DNA from 2 places in the Streptomyces sp. NPDC096323 genome. Region 2 is predicted to be linked to the other one. Evidence: predicted binding sites of a transcription regulator. Region 2 holds the regulator's gene; the other holds the start of a gene.
The links. Region 2 encodes HspR, which represses chaperone genes until heat shock. Its sites were predicted from a motif close to TTGAGNNNNNNNNNCTCAA; they were not measured.
Positions count from the first base shown of each region.

Region 1: a site for HspR is predicted at 1,992-2,010, ahead of lon (endopeptidase La). Genes of this name have one in related genera too.

Region 1 is NZ_JBEOSI010000003.1:323,619-327,025, forward strand. Features, by position in the region: gene ABTX18_RS09315 (spermidine synthase family protein) at 88-780, opposite strand; gene ABTX18_RS09320 (hypothetical protein) at 998-1,456, opposite strand; gene ABTX18_RS09325 (hypothetical protein) at 1,460-1,765, shown strand; gene lon (endopeptidase La) at 2,033-3,407, shown strand, end outside.
Region 2 is NZ_JBEOSI010000004.1:262,873-266,279, reverse strand. Features, by position in the region: gene dnaJ (molecular chaperone DnaJ) at 73-1,260, shown strand; gene ABTX18_RS12525 (heat shock protein transcriptional repressor HspR) at 1,262-1,708, shown strand; gene ABTX18_RS12520 (helix-turn-helix transcriptional regulator) at 1,742-2,776, opposite strand; gene ABTX18_RS12515 (helix-turn-helix transcriptional regulator) at 2,773-3,407, opposite strand, start outside.

The DNA of each region.
Region 1 (3,407 bases), on a different contig from region 2:
GCCGGGGGAACAACGGGGGCGGAGTGTCGCAGTTGTGGCGCTTGGCCCCCGGGCGTCCCGGGGGCTCACATACCCGGCGGGGGGATCTCAGGCTGCTCGAATTGCGAGATGGACCACGTCGGGCACACCTCGGGCAACGCCCACTTCTTCGGTCCGTACCCCACGGAATCCGGCATTCCGCAGGTCCTGCTCGAATTCCGCGGACGGTTGTGCGGACCACACCGCGAGCACACCGCCCGGCGTGAGGCGTGCCCGGCAGTCGGCGAGCCCGGCGGGGGAGTACAGATTTCCGTTGCCCTCGGTGACGGTCCAGTCGGGCCCGTTGTCGATGTCCAGACACAGTGCGTCGTAACGGTCCGTAGTCGTACGGAGGTGGTCGACCAGGTCCGTCGTGAGGACCACGGTCCGCGGATCGGCGAGCGCCGCCCCCGAGATCCCGGCCAGCGGCCCCTTACGGTGCCAGTCGACGATGGCCTGCTCCCGCTCGGCGACCGCGATCCGCCCCCACCGCGGCTCGGCGGCGGCCCGGGCGAGCGAGAACCCGACGCCGAGCCCGCCGATGAGTACGGCCGGGGCGGGCCGGCCGGCGGGCAGTGCGTCGAGCGCGGCGTCGATCAGCAGCCGCTCGGAGCGCCCGTCCGACGTGTCCATCAGGAAGCACCCGTTGGCGATGATCTCGAAGTCGTCGCCCCGCCTGCGCAGGACGACCTCTCCGTACGGTCCCTCACGGCGGTCCAGGGTGACGGGGGCGAGGGCGTCGGGGCCGAAGGCGAGGGACATGGCGCTGATCTCCGGTGATGGCGGTCGGTGTTCCCGCCATCCTGGCCGGTCCGGCCACGGCCCGGCCAGCGGTTTACCCGAACGGGAGCGGGCTTCACCCGCGTTCGCGCCGCGGCCCGCGTACGACGGACAGAGCGGCCCCCGCCGCGTACGCCATCGAGGCCACCACCCACGCCCCGGGCTGCGGCCGGTTCACGCAGGGCGGGGCCGGACGCGCTCAGGGGCATGGTGCCTTCTCGCCGTGCAGCGCGATGTGTTCGGCCGCGAGCCACGGAGCGAGGTCGTCGACGAGCATGGACAGGATTGCCGGGTCGGCGGTCGGAGTGCGGCCGGCCCGTGCGGCCAGCCGCATCTGCGCTGCCCGCTCCGGAAGGTCCGGGCGGTAGCGGGCGAAGGGCTCGGCCGACTCGGCCAGATCGCTGGTCCAGCCGCCCCGCTGCGGCATGACCAGGGTGAAGCCGGTGCGCACGATGCGGCGGGCGACATCCCGGCTCAGCGAGCGGCGAGCGGCGTCGGTGGTGGCCTCGGCGGCCCGCCTGCGCCGGCGCGGGAGCGCCAGGCACAGATCCCCGTTGGTCTCGCGGGCGAGCAGCGAGGCCGGCCGGTAGTGCGGCAGCCGCGCGGCGAGGTCGTCCCCGGGCAGCGGGGTGCACAGGCAGGCGACGAAGAAGCCCATGTCATGGCGCTCGAGCGGGCTGAGCTGCGTGTCCGCGCCGAAGAGCAGGATGCCGGCGCCGTCGATCTGCTCGTACGACGCGTCCAGTCCGGCCTCGACGGCGTCGGCGTCGGCGCGGTCCGTCGCGGTGGGTTCGCCGCGCAGCGCGAGCAGCAGGTCCAGGCCGGAGACGCCGGGCGTGGCCGTGCGGCGCGGAATGCTGCCGTAGACGTAGGCGCTGTCGAGCCGGGTGGGGCCGAAGACCTCGGCGATCCGGGAACGGGCCGCCGCGACGACGGGCGCGAACTCCGCCCGCGCGCGGCTCAGTGAGCCCTCCCGGGCGATCGTGCTGTGTCACGGTTCAGCCCTCGGTCGTCGTTCGTGAGGACACTCCGCCTGCGGCCGGGCGACCGCCCGGGACCATTTCCGGCACGCGGCCGTGGTGGAGGGAGTAGGCGCGCCCCGCTGGGCGTTGCACCGAGAGTGCACAGCGGCAGTCATACCGTGATCGCTCACAGCGAACACCACCCCGGGAACACAGAGCGGCTCACAAGCATTGAGTCAGTACAGCTCAACTTGAATGCCGAAGGGGAGATCATGGCTACTGAGTCCAATGCGGTCACTCCGCTCACCCTGCCTGTGCTGCCGCTCGACGACGAGGTCGTACTGCCCGGAATGGTGGTGCCTCTGGACCTGTCCGACCGCGAGGTACGCGCAGCGGTGGAGGCCGCGCAGGCCGCGGCCCGCGAGGGTGGCGGCAAGCCCGAGGTGCTGCTCGTTCCGCGTATCGACGGGACCTACACCGGGATCGGTGTCATCGGGACCGTCGAGCAGGTCGGGCGGCTCTCGGACGGTGACCCGGGCGCCCTCATCCGCGGGCGCGGACGCGTGCGGATCGGGGCCGGGACCAGCGGGCCGGGCGCCGCGCTCTGGGTCGAGGGGAGCCGGGTCGACGCCTCCGTCCCCGACCCCGTCCCCGGAGCCGTCGCCGAACTGGTCAAGGAGTACAAGGCGCTCGCCACCAGCTGGCTGAAGAAGCGCGGCGCCTGGCAGGTCGTGGACCGGGTCCAGCAGATCGAGGACGTCTCCGCGCTCGCCGACAACTCCGGGTACTCACCCTTCCTCACCACGGCCCAGAAGGTGCAGCTGCTGGAGACCGCCGACGCGGTCGCCCGGCTGAAGCTCGCCATCCAGTGGCTCGGTGAGCACCTCGCCGAGCAGGACGTCGCCGAGTCCATCGCCAAGGACGTCCAGGAGGGCGTCGACAAGCAGCAGCGCGAATTCCTGCTGCGGCGCCAGCTCGACGCCGTACGCAAGGAGCTCTCCGAACTCAACGGTGACCCGGAGGACGAGTCCGACGACTACCGGGCGCGCGTCGAGGCCGCGGACCTCCCCGAGCACGTCCGCGAGGCCGCGCTCAAGGAGGTCGACAAGCTGGAGCGCTCCTCCGACCAGAGCCCCGAGGGCTCCTGGATCAGGACCTGGCTCGACACCGTCCTCGAACTGCCGTGGACCGAGCGCACCGAGGACGCGTACGACATCAAGGGCGCCCAGGAGATCCTGGACGCCGAACACGCGGGCCTGCAGGACGTGAAGGAGCGCATCACCGAGTACCTCGCGGTGCGCAAGCGGCGCGCCGACCGCGGGCTCGGCGTGGTCGGAGGCCGGCGCGGCGGCGCCGTGCTGGCCCTGGTCGGGCCGCCCGGCGTGGGCAAGACCTCGCTCGGCGAATCCGTGGCGCACGCCATGGGCCGCAAGTTCGTCCGCGTCGCCCTCGGCGGTGTCCGGGACGAGGCGGAGATCCGAGGCCACCGGCGTACGTACGTCGGCGCGCTGCCCGGACGCATCGTCCGCGCCATCAAGGAGGCCGGTTCGATGAACCCGGTCGTCCTCCTCGACGAGATCGACAAGGTCGGCTCCGACTTCCGCGGCGACCCCGCCGCGGCCCTCCTCGAGGTGCTGGACCCGGCCC
Region 2 (3,407 bases):
CCATCTGGCAGCACACCGCCTGGCACCACTCCACCCGGCCACCCGGCCGGGCGTCCGGAAGGAGGGACGTCGATGAGTACGAAGGACTTCGTCGAGAAGGACTACTACAAGGTTCTCGGCGTCCCCAAGGACGCCACCGACGCCGAGATCAAGAAGGCGTACCGGAAGCTCGCCCGCGAGTTCCACCCGGACGCCAACAAGGGCGACGACAAGGCGGAGGAGCGCTTCAAGGAGATCTCCGAGGCGAACGACGTCCTCGGTGACACCAAGAAGCGCAAGGAGTACGACGAGGCGCGCGCCCTCTTCGGCAACGGCGGCTTCCGCGCCGGACCCGGCGGGGCCCAGGGCAACTTCAACTTCGACCTGGGGGACCTCTTCGGAGGCGCCCCGGGCGGGGGCCAGCAGGGCGGCGCCGGCGGTTTCGGCGGCGGCGGCCTGGGCGATGTCTTCGGCGGGCTCTTCAACCGGGGCGGCTCCACGGGCACCCGGGTGCAGCCGCGCCGCGGCCAGGACATCGAGTCCGAGGTGACGCTCAGCTTCACCGAGGCCGTCGACGGGGCCACGGTCCCGCTGCGGATGTCCAGCCAGGCGCCCTGCAAGGCGTGCTCCGGTACCGGCGACAGGAACGGCACCCCCAGGGTCTGCCCGACGTGCGTCGGCACCGGCCAGGTCTCGCGTGGCAGCGGCGGCGGGTTCTCGCTCACCGATCCCTGCGTGGACTGCAAGGGCCGGGGCCTCATCGCCCAGGACCCCTGCGAGGTCTGCAAGGGCAGCGGCCGGGCGAAGTCGTCCCGCACCATGCAGGTCAGGATTCCGGCGGGCGTCCTCGACGGCCAGCGGATCCGGCTGCGCGGCAAGGGCACCCCGGGCGAGCGCGGCGGTCCGGCCGGCGACCTCTACGTCGTCGTCCACGTCGACGCCCACCCGGTCTTCGGCCGCAAGGGCGACAACCTCACGGTCACCGTGCCCGTCACCTTCACGGAGGCGGCGCTCGGCGGTGAGGTGAAGGTCCCCACGCTCGGCGGACCGCCGGTCACCCTCAAGCTCCCGGCGGGCACGCCGGGCGGGCGCACCATGCGGGCCCGCGGCAAGGGCGCCGTCCGCAAGGACGGCACCCGCGGCGACCTGCTGGTCACCGTCGAGGTGGCGGTCCCCACCGACCTGGGCCCCGAGGCCCGGGACGCCCTGGAGACCTACCGCAAGGCGACCGCGGACGAGGATCCGCGGGCGGAGCTGTTCCAGGCAGCGAAGGGAGCTTGAGGTGGACGGCCGACGACGTAATCCGTACGAACTCACGGATGAATCCCCGGTGTACGTGATCTCGATCGCGGCCCAGCTCTCGGGCCTGCATCCGCAGACGCTGCGCCAGTACGACCGCCTCGGCCTGGTCTCCCCCGACCGCACGGCCGGACGCGGACGGCGTTACTCGGCCCGCGACATCGAGCTGCTGCGCACCGTGCAGCAGCTGTCGCAGGACGAGGGCATCAACCTGGCCGGCATCAAGCGCATCATCGAACTGGAGAACCAGGTAGCGGCCCTCCAGCAGCGCGTCGCCGAGCTCTCGGCGGCCGTGGACGGGGCGGCGGTGGCCATGCAGCAGCGCGAGGCGCAGGTGCATGCGTCGTACCGGCGCGACCTGGTGCCGTATCAGGATGTGCAGCAGACCAGCGCGTTGGTGGTCTGGCGGCCGAAGCGGCCGAAGGACTGAACGGGGCCTGCCCCCGTACGCACGAGGAGCCCGTCACCCCGGAACGTCGGGGGTGGCGGGCTTCTGCGTGGTGCCCGGGGGCGCGGGGCCTGTTGGTGCGCCCGGCGGTACGGGCTCGGTGATGCCGGACTGGGCGAGGAGGGCGCCGAGGTGGGTGCGGCTGGTGGCTTCGAGGGTCTGCATGAGCTTGGCGATGTGGGTGCGGCAGGTGCGGACGCTGATGCCGAGCTTGCGGGCGACGGCCTCGTCCTGGTTCCCCTCGGTCAGGAGACGGGCGATGCTGTGCTGGACGGCGGTGACGGGGGTGCCGGGGAGGGTGGTGGGGAGTTGCTGGTTGAAGGGAGTGGCCTGCGCCCACAGCGTCTCGTACATCCCGGCCAGGAAGCCGACGAGCGCGGGGTGGCGGATCTCGAGGGCGACGCTCCGGTCGGGCGTGGCGGGAACGTAGGCGATCTTGCGGTCGAAGATGAGGAGACGGTCGACGGCCCGTTCCAGGGTGCGTACCTGGAGGAGGCTGTCGGGTAGTTGGCCCATGTACGCCTTGAGTGCCGAGCTGTAGCGCGCCGAATGCTGGTAGATGTGGCGCAGCCGGACGCCCCGCTCCACGGTGGGCAAAGTGCCGGCCAGTGCCACATGGAGCTCTTCGGCCGGCCGCGTGCTGCCGGGCTGAATCATCAGGATCTCGCCATCTGTCTCGCACAGTGAACGGCTGATCGCAGCCTGAATGGCCAGCGGGCCGACGATTACGTCGATGGCGAGACGCGGCGGGCGTTCGAGGGATGTCAGCGGGATCAGTGCCTTGGCCAGGAGGTCGGCGTCCCGGGCCTGACGCAGGAGGCCCTGGGCCAAGGGATGCAGCAGGTGAGCGAGAGCCGCTCCCGGGGGTACGGGGCGCAGGAGCCGGCCGTCGTGCGGGTCGGGCCGCAGGAGAGCCGTGTCGATGAGGCAGGGCGCGGGTTCGACGGCTGACCGGGCGAGGCTGCCTCTGGCCAGTGCCTCGGCGTACAGACTGACGGCCACGTCGCACAGATCGCGGTCCACGTGCGTGTGCACGGGTCGTGCCGTCACGTCCGCGTCGGTCCGGCGATGCCCGACTGGACGAGGAGGGCGCCGAGGTGGGTGCGGCTGGTGGCGTCGAGGATCTGCATGAGCTTGGCGATGTGGGTGCGGCAGGTGCGGACGCTGAAGCCCAGTTTGCGTGCCACGGCCTCGTCATGGTGTCCCTCGACCAGGAGGCGGGCGATGCTGAGTTGCACGGCGGTGACGGGAGCCCCCGGGGTTGCCGTCTGCAGGTGTTCGGTGATGGGGGTGGCCTGCGCCCACAGCACCTCGTACACCTGCACCAGGTAGCGGACCAGAGCCGGATGGCGGATCTGGAGCGCCACCTCGCGGTCGGCCGTCGCGGGAATGAACGCCACCGCGTGGTCGAAGATGATGAGCCGGTCGATGGTCAGTTCCATCGTTCTCACTTCGACCTGGCCCGAGGGCATTCGCTCCAGGTAGTCCTTGACGGGGGCGCTGTAGCGCGCCGGGTGCTGGTAGATGTGGCGTAGCCGGGCCCCTCGGCTCACGGCTGCCAGTCCGTTGGCCAGCCCTTGGTTGATCTGCGCGGGCGACCGGTGGCCGCCCGGCTGAGCAGTCAGGACTTCTGTATGGGCGCCGGCGGCTGCTTCCTGGAGGGCGGAGTCGATCAGTTTCT